3 regions of the Salinivibrio sp. MA607 genome follow, and region 2 is predicted to be linked to each of the others. Evidence: predicted binding sites of a transcription regulator. Region 2 holds the regulator's gene; each other region holds the start of a gene.
The links. Region 2 encodes MetJ, which represses methionine synthesis genes. Its sites were predicted from a motif close to TTAGACNTNTANANGTCTAA; they were not measured.
Positions count from the first base shown of each region.

Region 1: metK (methionine adenosyltransferase) is a predicted target of MetJ. The motif match lies at 1,271-1,290, and genes of this name have one in related genera.
Region 3: BZG81_RS05055 (MetQ/NlpA family ABC transporter substrate-binding protein) is a predicted target of MetJ. The motif match lies at 1,584-1,603, and genes of this name have one in related genera.

Region 1 is NZ_MUFJ01000015.1:68,631-71,914, forward strand. Features, by position in the region: gene BZG81_RS08915 (ligand-gated channel protein) at 1-94, opposite strand, end outside; gene BZG81_RS08920 (LysR family transcriptional regulator) at 263-1,183, shown strand; gene metK (methionine adenosyltransferase) at 1,362-2,516, shown strand; gene BZG81_RS08930 (SprT family zinc-dependent metalloprotease) at 2,589-3,092, shown strand; gene rsmE (16S rRNA (uracil(1498)-N(3))-methyltransferase) at 3,212-3,284, shown strand, end outside.
Region 2 is NZ_MUFJ01000001.1:172,120-175,403, reverse strand. Features, by position in the region: gene BZG81_RS00910 (bifunctional aspartate kinase/homoserine dehydrogenase II) at 1-142, opposite strand, end outside; gene metB (cystathionine gamma-synthase) at 218-1,378, opposite strand; gene metJ (met regulon transcriptional regulator MetJ) at 1,565-1,882, shown strand; gene BZG81_RS00895 (malic enzyme-like NAD(P)-binding protein) at 1,966-3,210, opposite strand.
Region 3 is NZ_MUFJ01000007.1:28,680-31,963, reverse strand. Features, by position in the region: gene BZG81_RS05070 (ChrR family anti-sigma-E factor) at 1-205, opposite strand, end outside; gene BZG81_RS05065 (sigma-70 family RNA polymerase sigma factor) at 202-771, opposite strand; gene BZG81_RS05060 (LON peptidase substrate-binding domain-containing protein) at 898-1,467, opposite strand; gene BZG81_RS05055 (MetQ/NlpA family ABC transporter substrate-binding protein) at 1,622-2,419, shown strand; gene BZG81_RS05050 (multidrug effflux MFS transporter) at 2,585-3,284, shown strand, end outside.

The sequences.
Region 1 (3,284 bases), on a different contig from region 2:
TATTTTGATCGACCGCTTCAGCCGCATGAATGGCACTTAAGGGGATACCGGCTAATACCATCCCAACTACGCAGGGACGAAGACAACTGGACATAATCAACTCCATTCTGTGATAATGATTATCGTTTGTTAACTGATAATTATTCACATCTAAGTCAGGGCAACTAGTGGCAAAACAGGAACACTTCGTTCCAGTGATAGAACGACGTCATGGTCACCAAACGACAGGTGTGGACTTTCAACGGAATCAAAAAGGACGATTATGCAGGACTTCTCCTCTATTCGTGCATTTGTTGCTTTCTGCCAACATCAAAGCCTAACGGCGGCCGCGAAAGCACTGGGACAGCCCAAATCAACTCTCAGTCGTCGTTTAGCGCAGCTCGAGACAGATATGGGGCAGTCACTGACACAACGGCAAGGAAACCGGCTAGTGTTAACCAAAGCAGGCGAGATATTTTCCCGTTACTGCCAACAAATGCTCGATTTGGTCGAGGAAAGTGAAGAAGCGATCCAAGGGTTAAATAATCACCTTCAAGGGCCAATTGACGTGATTTGCCACCCAGGCATGATGCGTGGATGGGCAGGGCCATCGATAAATGCCTTTTTAGCGCAACACCCCAAGGTTTCCATTACATTAACGAGTGACGTCAGCCCAGCGCGTATCCAGTCTGCGGATCTGATTATTTGGGCGGGCGATATGATACTGCCGATGAACTGTCGGGCTCATAAGCTAGGCACTTGGCAATATGGTATTTATGCTGCACCACACTACGTGGCACAACACGGCCCTTTTATGCATCCAAGCGCTTTGGACGGCCATCCATGGCTGGATGTTTTTGCCCTTCGGCGGCAAGGGTTGACGCTCCATAATCACGATAAAACCTATCATTTAAGCGCCATGCCTAGCCGTTTCAATTGCGACATGATAGCGATCCAGTTAGATGCGATTGCAAATGGACAAGGTGTCGGACTTCTGCCGACTTGGAGTGCAGCTGGCTATCAGAAACACCACCCTGATAAAATTATACGGTGTTTAGCGCAATGGCACTCAGCGCCGGTTCCATTACATCTTTATTGCAGTGCTGGCCGCCTTCCTCTGCGTGTCGAGTCACTCAAACATTGGCTGCAAGAAGCGGCTCCAACCGGCTGGCAACCCGCAAGTTCGCCTCAAGCCGTTACTTAGGACAATACGATACGGCTCGCCTTTGCTATACCTAGAGAGGCCCCCTGATGCATTAACTGACTTGCGTTTATCGTATTTGCGAATAAAATAGACGTCTAGAAGTTAAAACATCTGAGATGATCGGCGAGACAACTCGCTACGTATCGTCGGTATTCTTGATAACCAATGAGAGTGTCACATGGCTAAGCACCTGTTTACCTCAGAGTCCGTCTCTGAAGGCCATCCTGATAAAATCGCCGATCAGATTTCTGATGCGGTCTTGGATGCCATTCTTGAGCAAGATCCCAAAGCGCGCGTTGCCTGCGAAACCTATGTGAAGACCGGAATGGTCATGGTAGGCGGGGAAGTGACGACCTCAGCCTGGGTTGATATTGAAGAGCTCACTCGCCAAACGGTACGCGATATTGGTTACGTCCATTCCGATATGGGTTTTGATGCCAATTCTTGTGCAGTATTGAACACCATTGGCAAGCAATCGCCTGATATAAACCAAGGCGTTGACCGCGCTGATCCCAAAGATCAAGGTGCGGGCGATCAAGGGATTATGTTTGGTTTTGCCACCAATGAAACCAATGTACTGATGCCAGCCCCTATTACTTACTCACACCGTTTGGTTGAGCGCCAAGCGAAAGTGCGTAAAGATGGCACCTTAGATTGGCTACGTCCTGATGCAAAAAGCCAGGTCACTTTCGCCTACGACAACGGCAAGATTGCGGGCATTGACGCCGTGGTGCTGTCAACACAGCATTGCGACAGCATTTCAACCGACGATCTCCGCGAAGCGGTCATGGAAGAAATTATCAAACCGGTTCTGCCTGTAGAATGGCTCACCAAAGAGACTAAATTCTTTATTAATCCAACGGGTCGCTTTGTGATTGGTGGCCCGATGGGAGACTGTGGTTTAACCGGCCGTAAAATTATCGTGGATACCTACGGTGGCGCAGCCCGTCACGGTGGCGGGGCATTCTCAGGCAAAGATCCATCAAAAGTGGATCGTTCTGCCGCCTACGCCGCACGTTATGTAGCGAAAAACATCGTCGCAGCTGGCCTTGCTGACCGCTGTGAGATTCAATTGTCGTACGCCATTGGTGTGGCCGAGCCAACGTCTATCATGGTCGAAACTTTTGGCACTGAAAAAGTGGCGCCAGAGGTGATTATTAAAGCCGTTCGTGAGCACTTCGATCTACGTCCGTATGGCCTACAAGAAATGCTCGACTTGCTGCAACCTATTTATAAGCAAACTGCGGCGTATGGCCATTTTGGTCGTGAAGTTTTCCCATGGGAGAAAACCGACAAAGCAGACCTATTGCGTGAATTTGCCAAGCTTGGTTAATCTGGCCTGATTCGCTTTTTACAAAGGGAAGCGTTCGCTTCCCTTTTTTGATCGCAGTGTGAGTCGACACCTATGCCTTCTCTGTCTAACACCTTGATACAATCGGTCACCGACCAGGTTCACGCCTGTATTGATCGTGCCAATCGGCAACTAGATCGCCAACTGGTTTATCCAACAATTGGCTTTACGTTACGAGGGCGCGCCGCAGGCACCGCGCATCCGACAGAATGGCGATTACGGTTTAATCCGGTATTGCTCCAGCAACACGCCGACGCTTTTTTTCATGAGGTGATCCCGCATGAAGTCTGTCATTTAGTCACGTTCGCGCTGCATGGGCGTGTCAAACCTCATGGTCCGGAATGGCGCGACCTAATGACTAACTTGTTTCATGTACCAGCAAACACGACCCACCAGCTTGATATCACAGCGGTGCAAGGGAAAACCTTCTCGTACCAATGCCGTTGTGGGCCAGTGGCCTTAACGATACGCCGTCATCATAAAGTTCTGCGCGGCCAGGCAACCTATCGGTGCAAACAGTGCCAACAGATACTGACGCCGGGCAGCGAAAAACATTAGCTATTTGCTTTTCCGTTCACCGTCCCCATATTATTGACACGTTCCCGATTAACACATCACCTATTGCCACCGGTAGCCATGTTACACTGGAGGCTGATTGATAATGGAAAGCGAACACCATGCGAATTCCTCGAATTTATCACCCGGCGCCTTTACCATCTCAAGGTACGGTGACCTTAAGCGATGAAGCGG
Region 2 (3,284 bases):
CAATTAAGTCGTGCGCCTTTGCATGCCCCGTCAGCACATCGACCACACGGCGATAACAATCTGGGCTCGCTAAACTGCTGCCACCAAATTTATGCAATTGGCGTTGTGATTCGGGGGCGGTGTCCATCGGTTGCGCGTGCATGGCGAGGTCTCTCTTGGTCTCAATAAATATCAATAAAGCGGCGTGCTATGACAGCAACACCTATAGCAATCGGTTTTACTGGTTAGCTAAATGGGCGAAGGCATGCGCCAAATCGGCCACTAAGTCTTCTGCGTCTTCTAGTCCAATAGAAAAACGCAGCAACGTCGGGGTAATGCCAGCCTCGGCTTGCGCGTCATCACTCATCGCACGATGGGTCATTGACCCTGGATGCGTGACCAGACTTTCTACCCCGCCCAGCGACTCGGCAAGCGCAAATAAGGATAAGCCTTCAATAAAACGTGCGATCCCAGCGGAGTCCGTGTCCAGCTCGAGGCTGAGCATACTACCAAATCCAAACTGCTGACGGGCGGCAATGTCATGGCCTGGATGTGTCGCCAAACCGGGATAATAGAGTTGCCGCACCGCAGGGACTGTTTGCAAATAGGCTAATACCGCTTGCGTATTTTGTTGATGTTGTTTAACCCGAGCGCCCAAAGTACGCAACCCTCGCAATGTCATATAACTGTCAAAGGCGTTGCCTGTTGCGCCCAAGCAGTTGCCCCACCACGCTAATGTTGCAGCCAATTCAGGCGTCTTCGCCACTACAGCGCCACCGACAATATCAGAGTGACCATTAATAAATTTAGTAGTGGAATGCACGATGATGTCCGCACCCAGTGAAAACGGCTGTTGGAGTGCTGGCGATAAAAAGGTGTTATCGACCACCACCCATGCCCCCACTTGGTGGGCCTGTTGGCAGATTTTAGCAATATCGACCACACGCAATAGCGGATTAGAGGGTGTTTCAACTAACACCAGTTTCGGCTGTTTTGCCAGCGCAGCGGTTAACGCCTGGTGATCAGATTGATCGATAAAACTGACCTGCCAAATCCCTTGCTTGGCGCGTGACTCTAACAAGCGATAGGTACCACCATAACAATCGTGCGGTGCAACAATATGATCCCCTGCATCCAGTAAAGACAACACCAAGTTAATGGCTGCCATCCCACAGTTGGTCACCACGGCACCGGCTCCGCCTTCCAGTTCCGTTAACGCTTGCTCTAACTGAGCTCGAGTTGGATTGCCCCCACGGGCATAATCATAAGTGGGAACGTCGCCAAAAGCAGGAAAACGATAGTTGGTTGATAAATACAAAGGCGGCACAACCGCATGATGTTGCGTGTCAGTGCCAATTCCTGTTCGAACGGCAATGGTGTCGGTTTTTTTACCTGTCATGGTTCATCCTTGCTCTTGTTGCGCTGGCACGGTTTACGTGATCCAGTCGTCATCATACTACTTTACCTCGGCGCTTTTGGGACGTCAACACTTCTAGACGTCTAAACACCTTTGCATGTGGCGGTTAATATAGCTAAAATCTCCGCAGCATCATTCTGGGTATTCCATAATCAAGATAGGTGAGACATGGCGCAGTGGAACGGCGATTACATTAATCCGTATGCCGAACATGGTAAAAAGAAAGAGCAGGTAAAGAAGATCACCGTCTCTATCCCACTTAAAGTATTAAAAATTCTTACTGATGAGCGCACTCGCCGTCAGGTTCATAACCTGCGTCATGCGACCAACAGTGAGCTATTGTGTGAGGCATTTTTACATGCCTATACCGGGCAGCCTCTGCCAACCGATGACGACATCCGTAAGGATAAACCCGATAGCATTCCTGCCGAGGCACGTCGGATCATGGAAGAGTTGGGTATTGAGTTTGACGACAGTGAATACTAAACAAAAAAACCGCCATCGGCGGTTTTTTTATGGTAAGACACTGTTTTCTAATTACAACATGTTTTCTTTACAGCATGTTTTCTTTACAACATATAGTTGTCTGGCATCTCAATACGGGCTACGCCGGTTTCGACGGCCGCAAGCGCCACGGCACGTGCTACCTTGGGCAGTAAACGGGCATCCATCGGCTTGGGAATGATGTAATCCGGGCCAAAACTGAGTGAAGACAAGCCCGCGGCATCTAAGACCGATTGTGGTACAGGCTCTTTCGCCAAACCACGAATCGCTTCAACGGCGGCCAACTTCATCGCATCATTAATCTCACTGGCACGCACATCTAATGCTCCCCGGAAAATAAACGGGAAACACAAGACGTTATTCACCTGATTCGGGTAATCCGAACGCCCCGTTCCAATGATCAGATCATCCCGGACTTGGTGCGCAACCTCTGGGTTAATTTCAGGATCTGGGTTTGAGCAGGCAAACACGACAGGCTTATCCGCCATCAGTTTTAATGCCTCAGGCGAGAGCAAATCCGGGCCTGATACGCCAACAAAGAGATCCGCACCTTCAATCACATCTTCGAGGGTACGCTTATCCGTGTTATTGGCAAACAGCTGCTTATACTTGTTAATGTCATCACGACGGGTGTGAATCACCCCTTTGCGATCCAGCATGTAAATCTTTTCGCGCTGGGCGCCACATTTAATCAATAGCTCCATACAGGCCACCGCAGCGGCACCCGCACCGAGACACACGATGGTGGCTTCACCAATATCTTTGCCTTGCAACTCGAGCGCGTTAAGCATCCCCGCAGCAGTGACAATCGCGGTACCATGTTGATCATCATGGAAGACAGGCACTTCACAGCGTTCAATCAGCTGCTTTTCGATCTCAAAACAATCTGGGGCTTTGATATCTTCAAGGTTGATACCGCCAAAGGTGTCAGCAATATTGGCTACGGTATCAACAAACTCATCGATGGTGCGGTGTTTAACTTCAATGTCGATCGAGTCCAAGCCGGCAAAACGCTTGAACAATAACGCTTTGCCTTCCATGACAGGCTTTGACGCCATCGGCCCTAAATTCCCTAACCCCAAAATCGCGGTGCCGTTTGAGATCACCGCAACCATATTGCCTTTACCGGTATAGCGATATACGGCATCCGCATCTTGGGCTATTTCACGCACAGGTTCAGCAACGCCTGGGCTGTAGGCGAGAGCAAGATCCGCCGCTGAATCAGCAGGCTTACTGAGTTCGACAGAGATTTTTCCGGGTGTAGGGTATGCATGATAATCCAGCGCTTGCTGGCGTTTATCGTCCGACATGTCGTTTTCCTAGTTATTATCGTGAAGGGGTAACCAATACCGGCAGGGAAGGATGACCGATATTAGCCAGACAC
Region 3 (3,284 bases), on a different contig from region 2:
CCCACTCATTTACCATCAACGCTTCGTCGCCGACTGTTTCTTGATCAAACGCCACTGATGCAAGCTTTTCTTCTGCAGTGGCCACGTAAGCTTGGCACTCCTGGCAAAGTTCAACATGAGCAGACAACGCAATCGCCATCGAAGTCGGCAATTTGCCAGCAGCAAAAGCATCCAGTAAATCGGTCGATGGATGATACTTAATCATTGTTTTACCTCCAGGTGATTGCGAAGCTTTTCTAGACCTAAACGCAATCGGGACTTGACGGTGCCCAATGGCACATTTAATTGTTCTGACAACTCTTGATGAGTCAGTTGCTTGAGATAAACCCCTCTAACCACCTGCTGCTGGACCGCGGGTAACTCGTCAATAAAACTGAGAAGCTCTTGGTCCATCATGTACTGAGCACCGGAATCTGTTTCATTGTCCTGTTGCCCTGACTCGAGAATGGGCCAGATATCATCGCTAAAGTTGTCTTCGCGATTCGATTGCACCTTGCGGAGCATATCGAAGCTTAAGTTGCGCATGATAGTGAATACCCATGTCGTCGCCGCGCCTTTGTCAGAATTATACAAGTGGGCTTTGCGCCATACCACTAGCATGGTTTCTTGTACTAATTCCATTGCTTGGCCGTCGGCTCTTAAATGTTTTGAACCATAAGCGCGTATCTTAGGGCCAAAAAATCGGAACAAACGTTCGAACGCTATGCGGTCGCGGTCTTCTGCAACTTTTGCTAATAATTCAGACAACTCTTCCTTCGTCACGTCAGTCATGTTGGCACGCGTGTCCCGTCTGGAAATGGTGGTCTCAGTATACATGGTTTGTGGCGCAGTCATAGTTGAGTCCTATCTGTCGTAGCCGTCCATCTCGCTTCCAATACGAGGCTTAAAACAATTGGATCACTCGACTTCTTGCTCGAGAAGCTGACTGATAAATTGCTTCGCCTCTTCTGCCGATTCTTGCGCGATAAACCATTGTTTTTGCGCGTTAGAAAGCGGCAAAATTTCTAACCAGCGTTGGCAACTCCAGGTTAAGTCTTCGAAATACGGCGCCTCATATTGCTCAGCATGATCCGGGTGGGCGGCGAAGACATTTTTAAGTCCTGCGGCGATACGCATTTTTTCTTCATTTTCTTCTTGGTCAATAAACTCGTCATGTGGCCAGTCATTCAGTGCCTGTATCTCGCCCACCCAGAGCTTGTCGGCTTCTTGCTCTGTCGATTGAATTTTTACCCGTTGACGACCTGCAATGGTAATGCCTAATAAACCATCGGGTAGTGTTTCAAAATCGACAATGTCCACCAGTGTGCCATATCGATATAAACGTTTACCTTGCATCATCGCCAGTACGAATCCCTGTTGATTCGCCGAGCATTCGCGGACCAAGCGCAAATAGCGAGGTTCAAAAATGCGCAGATTAGCTCTGCCCCCGGGTAGTAAGAACAAGGGTAGAGGAAACAGCTTCGTCATATCTACGCCTCCTTATTGATTCAACATGCCTGCCACTACGCGACTAGGGTTGGATACGATCAAGACAGAGACTGCATTACCACAATCAGGTTGACATCATTATAAGCTGTGGCATTCTGGACGTCTAAACATCTACTTTTCTAAGGGAATCGGAATGACGTTAAAGCGACCAGGATTTTGGATTGCGTCAGTGTTACTGGCGTTGATTATCAGCGGCTGCTCAGATCAGCCAGAAACGATAAAGATTGGTGCGACTGTCGGTCCCCATGCGCAAGTCGTAGAAGCGGTTGCGAAACAGGCTAAAACCGAAGGAATTCATGTCGACGTGGTGGAATTTTCGGATTACATCTCTCCGAATGCCGGTCTGGCAGATGGCAGTCTTGATTTAAATAGTTACCAACATCAGCCGTTTCTCGATAACTTTAATCAAAACCATGATAGTGAATTGGTCTCGATTGGGCGTTCCATCCTTATGCGGATGGGGATTTACTCAGACAAAGTACAGCGCGTGGACGATTTACCCCAAGGCGCACAAATTGCGATCCCTAACGATCCGACCAACGCCGGGCGCGCTTTGCTATTACTGCAAGACGCAGGGCTGATCACCTTGGCCGATAACGTTGGCTTTCAAGCGACGCTACAAGATGTTACCGCTAATCCCAAGCAGCTCGATTTTGTCGAAGTAGAAGCGGCACAATTGCCTCGCAGCCTACAAGATGTCGATGCTGCTGCAATTACCATGAACTATGTGATGTCATCAGGGCTTAATCCAAGTGATCAAGGTATTTTCTTAGAATCGAAAGACGCACCGCTCGCGGTGATGGTCGTGGCAGCGCGGGCAGAGGATAAAGATAATCCGACCTATCAGCGTTTGTTGGCGCTATTTCAATCAGAGGCAACACGTGCGTTTCTACAAAAAACCTTTGATGGCACGATCGAACCGGCTTTCTAGTTTTTTAAACCGGCCAGCGATAGCTGGCCATTGATGTACATTCTTAATCATTGTTTACCATTCAGGGAGTTATTGCGTTAACATGCCTCTCAGCTTGTGGTTGTAGCATTCGCTAGAGTCACAGTTTCCTCGCTCGCCTAACACACAGAACGCATAGGAATTGAGATGCAATCGGCTACTCGTCCATTTAATTGGTCGCCCGTATTGCTGGCATGCTTAACGGTCAGTATCGGGCAATTCAGCATGGGATTGGTTTTTCCATCATTACCTTGGATCGCTCGTGACTTCAATCTCAGCATGGACGATGTCCAACTGCTTATTTCCGCTTACCTGCTCGGGTTTGGCCCGTCACAATTTATCTATGGCCCCATTTCGGATGCACTCGGACGCCGCCGCGTGCTATTAGCCGGTGTCTTGCTTTCACTGGTTGGGTTAACCGTGATGGTGAGCTTTAGCGCCAGTTTTACCGGGTTGGTGATTGGCCGTTGTATTCAAGGGATGGGCACGGGGTGTTGTGCCGTCCTCTCGCGAGCCTTTACCCGTGACTCGTATTCCGGCGACCAACTGCCACAGGCGATGTCGTATTTGATCATGGTGGCGTCTTTTACCCCGATTGTCGCGCCCGTGATCGGTGGGTTCGTGAATCACAATCTTGGTTGGTTAGCGATCTTTATTTTATTGATGGTTTATACCAGCTTGGTGTGGTGCGTGCTCTTTTTCTTATTTAAAGAGAGTATGCATACGCGATCGCCATTACCTAAGATAAAAGTGATCCTTGGTCGTTATGGCGCACTGTTAAAAACGCCATACTTTCTTTATTTCGCCAGTATCAGCTGGTTGAACTTCACCTTGGTGATCACCACGG